Regions from separate parts of the Allokutzneria multivorans genome, predicted to be linked through region 2. Evidence: riboswitches for the same ligand, from Rfam matches in the RefSeq annotation. Region 2 holds a riboswitch; the other holds the start of a gene.
The links. Region 2 has a riboswitch for ZMP and ZTP ahead of ABD798_RS25625 (serine hydroxymethyltransferase). Riboswitches for the same ligand answer to the same signal wherever they lie in the genome.
Positions count from the first base shown of each region.

Region 1: linked by a shared signal. The riboswitch ahead of ABD798_RS34515 (bifunctional 5,10-methylenetetrahydrofolate dehydrogenase/5,10-methenyltetrahydrofolate cyclohydrolase) and the one ahead of ABD798_RS25625 (serine hydroxymethyltransferase) in region 2 are both predicted to bind ZMP and ZTP.

Region 1 is NZ_BAABAL010000026.1:55,058-62,506, reverse strand. It holds gene ABD798_RS34535 (MOSC domain-containing protein) at 1-821, shown strand, start outside; gene ABD798_RS34530 (aminoglycoside phosphotransferase family protein) at 818-1,648, shown strand; gene ABD798_RS34525 (hypothetical protein) at 1,697-1,849, shown strand; gene ABD798_RS34520 (DinB family protein) at 1,827-2,312, opposite strand; gene ABD798_RS34515 (bifunctional 5,10-methylenetetrahydrofolate dehydrogenase/5,10-methenyltetrahydrofolate cyclohydrolase) at 2,323-3,162, opposite strand; ZMP/ZTP riboswitch at 3,192-3,284, opposite strand; gene ABD798_RS34510 (HNH endonuclease signature motif containing protein) at 3,707-4,894, shown strand; gene ABD798_RS34505 (SDR family oxidoreductase) at 4,891-5,760, opposite strand; gene ABD798_RS34500 (Cmx/CmrA family chloramphenicol efflux MFS transporter) at 5,977-7,158, shown strand; gene ABD798_RS34495 (DoxX family protein) at 7,192-7,449, shown strand, end outside.
Region 2 is NZ_BAABAL010000018.1:331,123-338,571, reverse strand. It holds gene ABD798_RS25665 (SDR family NAD(P)-dependent oxidoreductase) at 1-356, opposite strand, end outside; gene ABD798_RS25660 (DUF3224 domain-containing protein) at 398-799, shown strand; gene ABD798_RS25655 (hypothetical protein) at 792-1,145, opposite strand; gene ABD798_RS25650 (DUF427 domain-containing protein) at 1,197-1,550, opposite strand; gene ABD798_RS25645 (hypothetical protein) at 1,558-1,998, opposite strand; gene ABD798_RS25640 (TIGR03619 family F420-dependent LLM class oxidoreductase) at 2,010-2,804, opposite strand; gene ABD798_RS25635 (IclR family transcriptional regulator) at 2,908-3,693, opposite strand; gene ABD798_RS25630 (HAD family hydrolase) at 3,798-4,475, shown strand; ZMP/ZTP riboswitch at 4,491-4,577, shown strand; gene ABD798_RS25625 (serine hydroxymethyltransferase) at 4,582-5,853, shown strand; gene ABD798_RS25620 (HNH endonuclease signature motif containing protein) at 6,101-7,222, shown strand; gene ABD798_RS25615 (iron-containing redox enzyme family protein) at 7,270-7,449, shown strand, end outside.

The sequences.
Region 1 (7,449 bases), on a different contig from region 2:
CGGAACCGCTTGCCGGGCAGCACATTCGCATCCACCACAGTGGACGGTGGAGGGCTTACACGATCTCCGCCGTCGACGGTGATCAGCTCCGGATCAGCGTGAAGCGCGACGGGGTGATGTCCACGCTGTTGCAGTCCGCCGTTGAGGAGCTGGTGATCACCGGGCCGTTCGGGCACGTGGTCCTGGACTCCGACCCTTCGCCGTTGTTGTTGGTGAGCGCGGGGATCGGGATCACGCAGATGCTGCCGATGCTCCGCGCGGCGGGGGATCGGCCGGTGACGTTGCTGCACGCGGCGCGCGAGGAGTCCCCGGCGTTGTGGGCCGAGGCTCGGTCGCTGCTTCCCGCTGCCCGGTTGTTCCGGAGCCCGAACCGTTTGGACGCGGAAACCGTTGCGGCTGCGGCTGATCCGTCGAGTTCGGTGTACCTGTGCGGACCGGTCGAGTTCATGCGCGCGATGCGTGAAGCCCTTGTGGCGTCAGGTGTTCCGGACTCGCGCGTGCGCCAGGAGGTGTTCGTCTCGCCGCTGGCGTCCTCGGGTGAACGGACGCCGCCGCCCTCGCCCGGGCCGTTCCGCGTGCTGTTCGCCGGGAGCGGGGTCGAGGCGCAATGGAAAGCGGAGTGCGGCACCTTGCTGGAACTCGCTGAGCAGGCCGGGGTCGCCGTGCCGTCCAGCTGCCGCGCGGGCGCGTGTGACACGTGCGTACAGCGGCTGAGCGGGGGTTCGACCGCGTACCTCGCCGAGCCGGTGCTCAGGCCCGCGCCCGATCGGGTCCTATTGTGTTGCTCCGTTCCGACCAGTGATGTGACTATCGACGCGTGACGGTGGATGACTCGATTCGGCGCAAGTTCACGGTCCGGTTCGGACCAGCCGTGGGGGAGTGGCTCGACGCGCTGCCCGCGCTCGTCGAATCGCTGTGCGCGCGGTGGAACCTCACCGTTGAGCACGCCATCGCGGTGGGTGGCACGTCGCGCGTGTTCCGGTGCCGCCGCGAGGACGGCTCGCGCGCGTTCCTGAAGCTCACCCCCGACCGCGAGGTCGCCACGACCGAGCTGACCGCTCTGCGTGCTTGGCGGCGATCACCGCACATGGTGGACGTTCTCGTTGCCGACGTCGACGCGGGCGCGCTGCTGCTGCCCGCCATCGCGCCGGGGACCATGATCGAGGACGAGCCCGAGCTGATCCCGTTCGAGGTGCTGCGCTCGTTGCGCGAGGACGTCGACCTGCCCGCCGGGCTACCGCACCTCTCGGACCGCGTGCGGTTCATGGCGGAGCTGACCGTGCGTCGCGCTCCCGAGCTGGAGTCCTTGACCGGCAAGGGGATCGAGCTGACCGAAGGCGGCGTTCAGGGGCTCGTGCACGGCGACCTGCACGGGCGCAACGTGCTGCGCGGACCGCACGGGCTCGTCGCCATCGACCCGCGCCCGACCATCGGCGACCTCACCTTCGACCTCGTCGACTGGGCGCTGGCCCCCGGTGTCGCCACGCGGGAGGAGTTGGAGCGGCGCATCACCAGGATCACCGCAGGACTGTCCTATGTGGACGGTGAGCGGCTGCTGGCGTGGTGCTCCGCCGTCGCCGTCATCATCGCCGCGACCCTGCGGCCCGGCGCGCAGCGCGACTTCCTGGTGGAACTGGCGCAGCGGTAGGTAGTTCCACGGATGTCGTGCGTCCGGGGTGTGTCCGACGCTCAGCGCATGTCGAGAGAGGGCCGAGCGGCCGCGTACGCGTTACTGGCGGTTGTCGCGCTGAGCGTCCCCGTCGTCCTGGTTCTGCTGCTCCAGGAAGTCTTCATGCTGACGATCGCCTACTGGCTGGCTCCGTTGCTCAACCTGTTGAGCCGTCGGTGAGCTCGCGGGAGATGTCGAGGTGCCCGGCGTGCCGCGCGTACTCCTGGAGCACGTGGAACAAGATCCAGCCCAGGGTGGGGCGGTCGTCCTCGGAGAACCGGCCGCCCGCCCGCGCCACCTCGGTCAGCTCCGCGCTCGCGGCGATCTCCCGGGAGTGCGCGCACTGCTCGTGGAAGAACGCCAGCACCTCGGCGGTCGGCCGCTCCGGCGTCCAGTTCCCGCTGTCACCCCACGGGCTGTCCACCTGCTCGGCGCGGAAACCCCAGCGCAGCCACCGCCGCTCCATGTGCGCGAGGTGGTTGACCAGGCCGATCGGCGTCCAGCCCGACGGCACGCGCGAGGACCGCAGCTCGGCCTCGCCCAGCCCGTCGATCTTGCGCAGCACCTCGGAGCGGTAGAAGTCGAGGTACCCCGCCAGCAGCTCGGCGGGGTCCCCCAACGTGATCTCGGGCTCGTCGTCCATGCCCCGAAGACTACGACGCGGCGAAGGCGGCGGTGACCGTCTGCTCCAGCAGCAGCGCGATCGTGGTCGGACCGACCCCGCCCGGCACCGGAGTGATCAGCGACGCGTGCGGCAGCGCCTCGGCGTAAGCCACGTCACCCACGTTGCCCTCGTTGTAGCCCGCGTCGATCACCACCGCGCCCGGCTTGATCCAGTCGCCCTTGACGAACTCCGGCTTGCCGACCGCCGCCACCACGATGTCCGCCGTGCGCACGATCGACGGCAGGTCCCGCGTGCGCGAATGGCACACCGTGACCGTGGCGTCCTTGGCCAGCAACAACATCGCGGCCGGCTTGCCCAGGATCGGGCTGCGGCCGATCACCACCGCGTGCTTGCCGCTCGGCTCGACGCCGTAGTCCTCCAGCAACCGCATGATCCCGCCCGGCGTGCACGAGGCGAACCCCGGCTCACCGAAGGACATCGCCGCGAACGAGTGCATCGTCACGCCGTCCACGTCCTTGCCCGGCGCGATCGCCTCGAACGCCGCCCGCTCGTCGATGTGCGCCGGAACGGGGTGCTGCAACAGGATCCCGTGCACCGACGGGTCCTCGGAGAGCTCCCGCACCGCCGCGACGAGCTGCTCCGTCGTGGTCTCCTCCGGCAACGGCACGTGGCGCGAGGTGATCCCCGCCTTCGCGCAGCGGTTGCGCTTCATCTTCACGTAGGTCACCGACGCCGGGTCGTCACCGACGATCACCGTCGCCAGGCACGGCTTGGTACCGGTGAGCCGTTCGAACTCGGCTGCGCGCTCGGCGGTGGCCTTCACGATCGTCGCGGCGAGATCGGTGCCGGGCATGGAACGACTGGTCACGGGGGCTCCCTGGGGTGGCGTGGTCGTGGTCTGCTCACCCAGGCGCGCGGCTGGGACCGGTGTGGCCGGTCGGGCCGCTCCCCGGTGGTGACCCACCTTCAGCGCCAGTCACGGCCCGGACGGGAGTTTACGCGGTGGTGTGGTCGGGCTTTGGGGTTGGGGTTCCTGGTCGCGCCGGTATCAGCTGGGGGTGCGGTTGGGTGTGTGGGGCGCGCCGGTGCCTGCGGGGGTCGGCTTGACCTGGGGGCCCTTGCGCGTGCCCCTGGGCCTTACAGGGGCACGGGATGAAGCACCCGGCCCTCGCGCGAGCGTATGGCACGCGCACCCCAGGTAAAGCCGACGGTTCCAGCCGCGTGTCGCGTTTTGTTTGGGGCGCCTGGGCTGGGTGTCGCTGAGAGTTAGTCCACTGTGGACAGTGCTCGAATGTGCTCGGTTTTGTGCTGGTGGTATTACGGGTTGGAACCGTTGGCAGACAGGGGAATCACCCGCTGGTACTTCGCCATTTCCGTCTCCTCTTTCTACTATTGAAGGAGGAGGGGAACATATGGAGATCACTGATTTTATAGATCATCTCACAGGGTTGCAGCCGTATCAGCTGCCGGAGGAAGAGATCCTGCCGACGTTGCAGGAACTGGAGACGGTGCAGCGGATGGTGGTCGCGGTCATGGCCGACCTGGCGGCCGAAGCCGAGACCCGGAGTCTGCATGTGGTGCACGGGTGCCGGAGCTTGGCGGTGTTGTTACGGGACACTCTGGTGTTGTCGCCGTATGAGGCCCGGCGGCGGGCGCGGTTGGTGAAAGAACTGCCGTCGCTGCCTGAGACGGCGAGGGCGTTGCGGGACGGCGACATCCAGGCGGAGCATGTGTTCGTCATCTCTGACACCCTCCGTGCCTTGCCCGCTGAACACCGTGAGGACGCTGAGCGGGAGTTGGCCAAGCATGCCCGCACGTTGAACCACAAGGAGTTGGAGAAGGCCGGGAAGTATGTGCGGGCGTTGCTGGATCCCGACGGTGTCTTCACAGAGGAGCAGGACAGCATCACCAAACGGGGCTTGAAGGCGCATCAGGACGCCAACGGGAACACGGTCATCCGGGGCGTGCTGGACCCCGAGGCGGGTGAGGCGTTCATGACCGCGATGCAGTCCCTGGCCAAACCTCGCAAGGATGATGATCGGACACCGGAGCAGCGCAACGCCGATGCCCTGGTCGAGTTGGTGCGGGTGGCGATGGCTTCTCAGGGGTTGCCGATGCAGGGCGGGGAGCGACCGCAGGTGATCATCACGATCTCCTACGAAGCCCTCCTCGCTGGGCTCTCGGTCGGGTGGACATCGTGGAGCGGGCCGCTGTCGGCGCAGTTGGTGCGCAAGATTGCCTGCGACGCCACCGCCATCCCCATCGTCCTCGACGGCAACGGGGTGCCCTTGGACTACGGGCGGGAGAAACGCGCCGCGCCGAAAGCGCTCCGGAAGGCACTGGCGGTGCGGGACAAGGGGTGTGCCTTCCCGGGCTGCGACCGGCCTCCGGCATGGACGGAAGCCCATCATGTCGTGCATTGGATCAATGGGGGCGAGACGAGCCTGGGCAACATGGTCCTGCTGTGCTCACATCACCACCACGTCATCCACCAGCAAGAGTGGGAGATCGTCTTCGACGCGGGGTTGCCGGTGTTCCTGCCGCCCGCCTGGATCGACCCGGCACGGGAGCCACGCAGGAACATCCGGCTCGCGGGCTAGGTGGTCAGCAGGTCGGCAAGGCTCGCTCGGTGGGTGTCGGCGACCTCGGCGGCGCCGCGCGGCGGGGTCACGCCCAGCTCGGCGAGGCGGTCGGTGCGGAGGGTGGCGCGCAGCGGGCGGGTCGGCCAGTGGGGGCGTGGGGTGGGGCGGATCAGCTCGGTGGGGGCGCCGACGGCCTCGGCCAGCAGGCGGGACCAGGCTAGCTTGGTGTGCTGCTCCTGCGGGGCGATGTGGACGATTCCCTTGGCGCCCAACGTGATCAGGTCGGCGAAGCAGCGGGCGACGTCGTCGACGAACGCGGGTTGGCGGATCTCCTCGTCGTCGGTGCGGACCTCCTCGCCGCGCGCGAGCTTGGTCAGGACCTGGGCGGGCCAGGTGGGGCGCGGCTGGGAGCCGAGGCCGTAGAGGAGGGGGACTCGGACGATGAGCGCTGAACCTGCGGCCTGCTCGGCGGCGAGTTTGGAGCGGCCGTACTCCTGAGCGGGGGTGGGGGAATCGGTTTCGCGGTAGCCGCCGTCGCCGTCGCCCGCGAAGACCCAGTCGGTTGACACGTGGAGGAGGCGAGCGCCGATGCGCGTTGCCTGAGTGGCGACCAGCTCGGTGCCGTCGACGTTGACCAGCCGTGCCAGGTCGGGGTCCTTCTCGCACTGGGCGACGTCGGGGATGGCGGCGCAGTGCACGACGACCTCGGGCTCCGTGCGGGCGAAGACCTCGGCGACGGACTCGGCGCTGGTGATGTCCAGGCGCTCGCCGCCGGAGTTCTTGTTGTGGTGGCACGGGATCACGGTGTGTCCGGTGCCTTCGAGCCGCTGCCGCACTGCCGTGCCGAGGAGTCCGCTGGCGCCGGTGATCAGAACTCGGGTCATGCGCTCAGCTTAAGGACTCGACACGGTCTGCTAGCGTTTTCCTCGTGTCGAGCCCCGAGGCCTCCAGAGCCTAGCCACCGGTAGTCCGGTGGCTGCTTTCTGACACCCACCGGATCGCCGCGTCGTGGACCGCGGTCGACCTCCTTTCCTTTTCTGTCTGTGCTCCCGCGGTCCTTTTCCGGGTTTGAATCCGCAAAAGCAGGGAGTCGCTTCGTCATGCCCTTCGCCGTCTACGTGCTGGGGGTGGCGGTCTTCGCCATCAGCACGTCCGAATTCATGCTGTCGGGCCTCGTGCCCGCCATCGCAACGGACCTCGTGGTCTCCATCCCGGACGCGGGGATGCTGACCTCGGCGTTCGCCATCGGCATGGTCGTCGGCGGTCCGCCGCTGGCCGTGCTGACGATGCGCTGGGAGCGCCGCCGCGCGCTCGGCGCGTTCCTCGTCGTCTTCGCCGTCGTGCACGTGGTCGGGGCGCTGTCCTCCGACTACGCGGTGCTGATGGTGACCCGCGTGCTCGGAGCGCTCGCGTGCGCCGGGTTCTGGGCGGTTGCGGCCGTCGCCGCGATCAGCATGGCCGGGGAGAACGCCAAAGCCCGCGCGATGTCGGTCGTGGTCGGCGGAACCACGCTCGCGTGCGTCGCGGGCGTGCCCGGAGGAGCCTTCCTCGGGCAGCACCTCGGCTGGCGCGCAGCCTTCTGGGCGGTCGCGGTCCTGTCGGCGCTGTCGGTGATCGCTGTGCTGGCCACGCTGCCGAAGAGCGCGCCGGAGCCCGTCGGGCGCATCGAACTGAGGCCGTTGTTCAGCAAGCCGCTGCTCGTCGCGTACGCGCTCAACGCGTTGGTCCAGGGCGCGACGTTCTGCACCTTCACGTACCTGGCGCCGCTGGTCACAGAGGTCGCGGGGCTCGGAGAAGGATGGGTTCCGGGCACGTTGGTGCTCTTCGGCCTCGGGGCGTTCATCGGCATCACGGTGGGCGGGCGCATCGCCGACGCGAGGCCGATGACCGTGCTCGGAGCCGGGATGGTCGCGCTCGCGCTCGGGTGGGCCGTGCTGGCGCTGACCGCGGGCAACCCCGTGGTGGCGGTGGGGCTGGTGTTCCTCCAGGGACTGCTCGCCTTCGGCATCGCACCCGTGCTGACCTCGCGGGTCTTCTACCTGGCCGGGTTCGCGCCGACCCTGGCGGGCGGGTTCAGCACGGCCGCTTTCAACGTCGGCAACACCGTGGGGCCGTGGTTCGGCGGGTTGGCCATCGACGCCGGCCTCGGCTTCCGGGCCCCGGTGTGGGTCAGCGCGGCGATGATGATCTTGGCATTGGGCGTGTTCGCGCTCGGCCGGACAAAGTCCACCAAGAAAGTCCGGGGCGGTGTCGATCCGCGCCCGGCCCGTTCGACGCACTAGTAGAAGCGAGGACACGAACCAGGAGGACACGTCATGGCTGCGAACACCACCACCCAGGTCAACGCCCCACTGATCAGCAAGGCGAAGCTGGAAGCGGGGGTGCTGGCGGGCGTGCGGCTCGTGGTGTCCTTCCTGTTCATCAGCCACGGCGGCCAGGGCACCTTCGGGTGGTTCGGCGGCGTCGACGGAGCCGGCGGCGCGACGCCGTTCGGCGTGTGGCCGGGCTACTACGCCGGGGTGATCGAGATGGTCGGCGGCGCGCTGATCCTGATCGGGCTGTTCACCAGGTAC
Region 2 (7,449 bases):
GCGAGCAGGCGCGGCACGAACGCGCGCAGCCCGTTGACGACACCGCTGACGTTCACCGAGAACACGCGGTCCCAGTCCTCGGCCGGAACCTCCCACGGCGCGCCGACCGCACTGCCGACGATCCCCGCGTTGAGGCAGATCAGCCGCGCGTCCCCGGACCGCTCGGCCAGTGACTCCATCGCGGCCGGATCGGCGACGTCGGCGACCACTCCGCTCGCGCCGAGGCGGTCCGCCGCCGCCGTGAGCGCATCCGCGTCGACGTCGGCCAGCACGAGCCGGTTTCCCTTGGCGTGCAAGGCTTCGGCGAGCGCGAGGCCGATGCCGCCCGCCGCCCCGGTGATCACTGCGGTTGTCATCGGGCCAGCCTAGTGTCGGACCCCGCACCTACGATCGCCGCATGAGAGCCAACGCGACCTTCAGCGTCACCGCCTTCGTGCCGACCGAACTGAGCCCAGCCGTGGCCACCGGAGTTCCGGTCTCGGTGGCCACCATGGAGAAGGCCTTCGACGGCGAGATCAGCGGCCGCGCGGCGACGCTGTTCACCTCGGCCTTCGACCACGAGACCGGAGTGGGCACCTACGTGGCCATGGAGTCGTTCGAGGGCACGGTGCACGGCCGCTCCGGCGCGTTCAACTTCGCGCACTCGGCGACGACGACCGGCACCGACCGCTCGGGCGAGCACTTCGTCATCGTGCCCGGCAGCGGTACCGGTGAGCTGGCGGGCATCACCGGTACCGGCGGCCTGACCGTCGAGCAGGACGGCACGCACCGGGTGTGGCTGGACTACGAGCTCAGCTGACACCCCGGGACTGGCCGACCACGCGCAGCACCCCGAAGACGAACGAGAGGAGGACGAAGAACGGCAGCGACGTGACGAGCAAGACGCCGAAGCCGGTCGGCCTGCGCCGGAAGATCAACCAGGTGAAGAGCGCGGCGAGCAGCAACGGCACCAGCATCCGGCCGACGACCAGACCCAGGGCGGAGGCCGACCCGGGCGCGCCCAGCGTGGCGAACAGGACCACGAGCACGACGCCGAACCACACCAGCGCCGCGAGCACGCACTTCCCGAACGAGGCGCCCGGTCGCGCCTGCGGCTGGTGGTCCGGGAGCGGGGGCATGGGGCCGAGGTCGTTCGACGAGGTCATCGGTCTTCCTTACGCACGATGTGGTGAGGAGAGGATGGTGCCACGTCGCGATCAGTCAACGGTGACGGACACGTGTGATGCGTAGAAGGCCACATGGCCCGCGATCTCCCGCACGGCCTCGTAGGGCTGCTCGTAGAACCACACCACGTCGGTCAGCTCGGGCTCGCCGGTGATCGTGTAGTACCCGGCGTCGCCCTTGTACGGGCAGTGCGTGCTCGTCTCCGTGCGCCGCAGCTGCGACTGGTCCACGTCGGCGAGCGGGACGTAGCGCACCGCCGGATAGGTCGATTCCTGGAGCACCAAGGACTTCGACGTGTCGGCGATGACGCGCTCGCCCACGCGCACGACCACGTGGTCGGAGGATGGCGTCACGGTGATGGGGTGGTTCGGGCCGGGAAGCTTCATGCCCTGTTCAACCACCGCCGCCAGCGGCTGATTCCCCCGCGAGCACGCGCCGTGCCTCCGCTGCCGCGCGCCATCCCGCGTGGCGGTGCGCGTAGGACGAGTAGTCGACGGCGTGGTACCGGACGCTGGTGAGCACCACGCGCACCGCGATCACCGGGCCGTCCGCAGAGCCGTCCAACCGATCGACGGGGAGGGGGAGGTCGTCGTTCTTCTCCGCGCCGACGAGGTTCAGCAGGATTCCGTCCATGATCGACGGCGCGCACTCCCGGTGGGTCTCGGCGTCGTACTCGTCGTGCCCGTAGTCCAGGTCGGCGACGAACTCGTGGCCGGGAGCGTCGAGCGGCTCGAAGTCCACGGTGAACTGCACGAAGTTCGGCGCGCAGTTGGCACCGCGCCGGGAACTCACGGTGATCCCGCGAACGGCGCGGGACGGGAAGGAGCCGGTCACCGCTGGTCCTGTCACCGCTGTGCCTGCGCCTGCGCGAACTCGGCCATGCGGTCGGCGAAGCCCTCGTGGGAGCCGAACCACACCGCGACCGCCTCGGCTCCGGCCTCAACCAGGGCCTGGGTCTCTTCGACGGCCTGCGCGAGCTGGTCGCGCCCGCCCTCCCAGGCCAGTCGCGTGGTCGCGCGGACCTTCTCACCGCCCAGCTCGCGCAACCGTGCCAAGCGCTCGGCGAACCGCGCGGGGGAGAGGCCGACCGCCTGCCACTCGTCGGCCAGCGCAGCGGCTCGGCGCAGGGCCGGTTCACTGGTGCCGCCGACCATGATCGGCAGGCGCCTGCGCGGGCGCGGCTCGAACACCCCTTCCTCGTGCTCGCCGTCGAAGAGCTTGCGCAGCAAGGAGATCGCCTCGTCCGTGCGCGCGCCCCGGCTGCCGAAGTCCGAGCCGACGGCGGCGAACTCGGCGCGTTCCCAGCCGACCCCGACCCCCAGCGTGAACCGCTCCCGCGAGAGGCGGTCGAGGGTGGCGGCCTGCTTCGCCACGACGAACGGGCTGCGCATCGGCAGCACGAGGACCGAGGTGCCCAGGCCGATCGTGCTCGTGCGCGCCGCGATGAAGGACAGCGACACCAGCGGCTCGTAGACACCGCCGTAGCGGCCGCCGCCGTACGGGCCGGGCGGGAGCAGGTGGTCGGGCAGCCACACAGCGCCGTAGCCGAGCCGCTCCGCCAGCACGGCAAGCTCGGCCAACTGGTGCGGGTCCATCTCGGCGGACTCGTCCGGCAGCACTACCTGGAGATGCGTGGTCACAGCTCGACGATAGACGTTGACGCCGGTGTCAGGGTCAAGCTGGAGCAACTCCAGGAATTATCGCAGCGATATTCCGCATGAATTCTCCGGGAAACCGAAGCGGTCACCGGAGTCGGTCGGTGACATCGGCGAATCGCAGTTCCTCGGCGATGAGCCGGGCGTGGTCGGCGACCCGTTCGCCGACCACCGGCAGGTCCTCCGGCAGCAGGCGGTTGTCCGGGCCCGCCACCACCAGCCCGCACCGCGCGCGGCCGTAGCGGTCCACCACGGCCGCGCCCACCGCGCACACCTCCGGCTCGGTCTCGCCGATGTTGGTCGCGTAGCCGCGCTCCCGGGCCAGCCGCAGCTGGCCGAGCAGCGCGGACTTCGTGCGCACGCTGGCCGGGGTCATGGTGATCAGCTCCTCCTCCGGGTAGAGCCGGTCCACCATCGGCTCCGGCAGCCGGGCGAGCATCGCCTTACCGGCACTGACCAGGTGTGACGGCAGCGGGCGGCCCAGGCGCGTCCCGTGCTTGACCAGCCGGTCGGACTCGACCCCGTCCAGGAACTCGACGTAGCGGCCCTGGAGCACCACGAGCTGCACCGACTCGCCGAACTCCGCCGCGAGCGCGGTGAGGTGCGGGCGCGCGGCCAGGCGCAGGCCGTGCGGGTCCAGCAGCCAGCCCAGCTCCCACATGCCGGGACCCGCGACGTAGCGCCTGCTCACGGAGTCCTGGAGCGCGAAGCCCTCCTGGCGCAGGGTGGCCAGCAGCCGGTGCGTCGTGGAATGCGGCAACCCGAGTTCCCTGCTCAGCTCCGTCAAGCGGATCTCGCCATTGCCCGCGAGCAAGCGCAACAGCCGCAGGGCGCGTTCAGCGGCGACGGTCGAGCCCGCCTCGGATTTCCGCACGGCGGAAAGGATAACAGGGCCTGATTTGACCGAAGGTGATCCGATGAGGTCGTCTGCGTATCTGGATTTCGGCCACGGCCGATTCTTTTCGAGCGGAGTCCTGAATGGCTGAATGCGCGGCCGTGCTGTTCGACCTGGACGGCACGCTGCTCGACACGCCGACCGCGTCGGCGCCGCTGCTCCGCCGCGTGGTGGCGCGTTCGGGGCGGCCGATGCCCCCGGCGAACCGCGTTCGGGCCTGTGCGGACCTCCCGATGGAGCCCGCGTTCGCGCGACTGCTGGGCCTGCCGCCCGGACACGGGCTGGTGCGGCTCTCGGTGCACCGCTTCCAGGAACTGTTCCGCGAACGCGTTCTTCCCGACGCGGCGCGACTGGTGTTCCCCGGGATTACCGAGCTGCTGCGCGGCCTGCGCGAATCCGGCCACTGCCTCGCCGTGATCACCGGCCGCACCAGGTCGGGGGCGGAGGAACTGCTCTCGGCGGCCGGGCTTCGCGACGCGGTCGACCTCGTCGTCGGGAGCTGGATGACCCCGCGCGGCAAGCCCTACGCCGACCCGGCGCTGCTGGCGGCGCGCACGTTCGGGATCGCCGCGCAGGACTGCGTCGTCGTCGGGGACGCCGTCGAGGACGCCCTGATGGCCTCCGCCGCCGGGATGCGCGCGGCCGGGGTCACCTTCGGCGTCGACCAACCCGGCCAGCTCGTCGCGGCGGGCGTGACGTGGCTGGTCGGCTCGGCGGCTGAGCTGCGCGGCGTGCTCGAACCCGGCGCCCGCGCGCGGTGATCCACCACCTACGATGCGGGTGTTCGCGACTGGCGCGCCGAGGGTGGGGTCAACCACCGGGGAGCGGGAAGTCGGAGCGCGCCGCGCGCCTGGGTGCCTCCGCGGCGTGCTGTCACGCCCGGAGGTCGTCGTGCACGAACCGAACATCCCCACGCTCACCGCCGCCGACCCGCAGGTCGCCGAGCTGGTGCACGCGGAGGCGCAGCGCCAGTTCGAGAAGATCCGGCTGATCGCCTCCGAGAACTACGTCTCCACCGCCGTGCTCGAAGCGACCGGCACGGTGCTGACGAACAAGTACTCCGAGGGCTACGCGGGCCGCCGGTACTACGAGGGCCAGCAGGTCATCGACCAGGTCGAGCAGCTCGCCGTCGCGCGCGCGAAGCAGGTCTTCGGCGTCGAGCACGCCAACGTGCAGCCGTACTCCGGCTCGCCCGCCAACCTCGCCGCGTACCTGGCGTTCCTGGAGCCCGGCGAGAAGGTCATGGGCATGGCGCTGCCGATGGGCGGCCACCTCACCCACGGCTGGAGCGTCTCGGCCACCGGCAAGTGGTTCTCCAGCGTGCGCTACACCGTGCGCCAGGACACCGGCCGCGTGGACATGGACGAGGTCCGCGACCTCGCGCTGGCCGAGCGGCCCAAGCTCATCTTCTGCGGTGGCACCGCGATCCCGCGCACCATCGACTTCCCCGCCTTCGCCGCGATCGCCGAGGAGGTCGGCGCCGTCCTCGTCGCCGACATCGCGCACATCGCGGGCCTCATCGCCGGTGGCGCGCACCCCTCGCCGGTCGGGCACGCCCCGGTCATCACGACCACCACGCACAAGACGCTCCGCGGCCCGCGCGGCGCGATGATCATGACGGATGCCGCGCACGCCAAGGCGATCGACAAGGCCGTGTTCCCCGGCTTGCAAGGCGGCCCGCACAACCACACGACCGCCGCGATCGCTGTCGCGTTGGGTGAGGCCGCTCAGCCGTCGTTCTCGACCTACGCGCACGCGGTGGTGGAGAACGCTTCCGCGCTCGCCGCGGCTTTGGTGGAGCGCGGGTTCGACCTGGTTTCCGGTGGGACGGACAACCACCTGATTCTCATTGATCTGACGTCGAAGGGGATCGCGGGCAAGCCTGCGGCTCAGGCGTTGGATCTGGCCGGGATCGAGCTGAACTACAACACGGTTCCGTACGACACGCGGAAGCCTTTTGATCCCTCGGGGATTCGGTTGGGGACCGCGGCTGTGACCACGCGGGGTTTGGGCGTGGAGGAGATGCGGTTGTTGGCCGGGTGGATTGATCGGGCTGTTTCTGGTGAGGATGCCGAGAAGATCGCTCTGGAGGTTTCGGAGTTGATGGCTGGGTATCCGATGCCTGGGTTTGTTTCGTAGCTGATTTCCAGCGTGGGGGTCGGCTTGACCTGGGGGCCCCTTGCGCGTGCCGTCATGGGCCGGACGGGCACGGTGAAGGATCACCGGCCCACGCGGGCAAGCGTATGGCACGCGCACCCCAGGTAAAGCCGACCAGTTGTGTTGGCGTCTTGCGTTTGGTGGGGGTTGCGTTTTCGGGGTTGCGGGCGCCTGGGAATTCATTCTTTAGAGCTATGATCGACTATTATTTGCGGGTAGAATTGGGGGTATGACCCTCGATGAACTTCTTGTTGAGGTTGAGGCGAAACAGGCCGCTCTTTGTCATGCGAAAGCGGAACTCGCCACAGCCTTGATCACATTCCACGTCGCCGCCGATGATCGTGACTATCGGTTTGTGCAGAATGAGATTGCCTGTGCCCTGCACATCTCGCGACGTGGTGCTGATCGGATCTTGTCCAATGCCTCGGAGTTGACCGAGCGTCCCCGAGTGCTTGCGGCCCTGTCGGCCGGGAAGATCGATGAGAGCAAGGCGTTGCTCATCGTGGACCAGGTGCGGATCTTGAAGGAGCCCAACGCTTCGATCGCCGAGGCGAATCTGCTGGAGTACGCCCCGACTCGTACTTACACCTCGATCCGGCGGCGTGCTCAGACGTTGATCCACAAGTTGGACCCGAAGGCCGCTGATGCTCGTCATGAGGAGAAGCGCAAGCGGCGTCTGGTGGAGAAGATCAACCTGGATGACGGCATGGCCGAGCTGCGTCACACGATGACCGCGCATGACACGGCGATGGCTTTCGATCACATCGATCGGATCGCGAAGTCCCTGCCGAAGGATGACCGGACCCTGGATCAGAAGCGGGCGGATGTGGCGCGGGATCTGTTGCTGGGTCTCGATACTGCGGCGCCGCAGGGGCAGACGATGGTGTATCTGACGATGCCCGTCACGGCGCTGCTCGGGTTGACCGATGATCCGGGCATGCTGGCGGGGTACGGGCCGATCCCGACCCATGTCGCGCAGGACATCGCGGCAGGCGGGGTCTGGAAGCGGATCCTGACCGACCCGGTCACTGGGATGGCAGAGGAGGTCAGTGACGCCTATCGGCCGTCGCCGAAGCAGCGAGAGTTGATTAACGCCCGGTACCCGCGCTGCACAGCGATCGGGTGCCAGCAGCCGTCACACCGCTGCGACCTCGACCACTGCCGCCCGTTCGACGGAACGAACACCACCATCCGGAACCTCCGGCCGAAATGCCGACACCACCACACCATGAAGACCCACTCCAACTGGCGGTGCGAGAACCTCGACGACGGCACCCATCGGTGGACCACACCGGCCGAGCGCACCTATGACACCGAACTCGAACCCATCGCGGAACCGGCGCCGTTCTGACGGAAGTGGTACGTCTCAACAGGACTTCTCGGGGGTAGTCCGAGCCTGTGACTACCACTCGCACGTTGCCGAAGCCGGTCGGCCCGCTGACCGAGGCCCTGTTCGCGACGCTCGCCGGAGCGCCGGCCGGGGCGGCACTGCCGTGTGTGCCCGTCGCGGCCTACGAGCGTGACCTGCAGCTCGCGTTGTACACCTGCTACGAGCTGCACTACCAGGGGTTTCCCGGG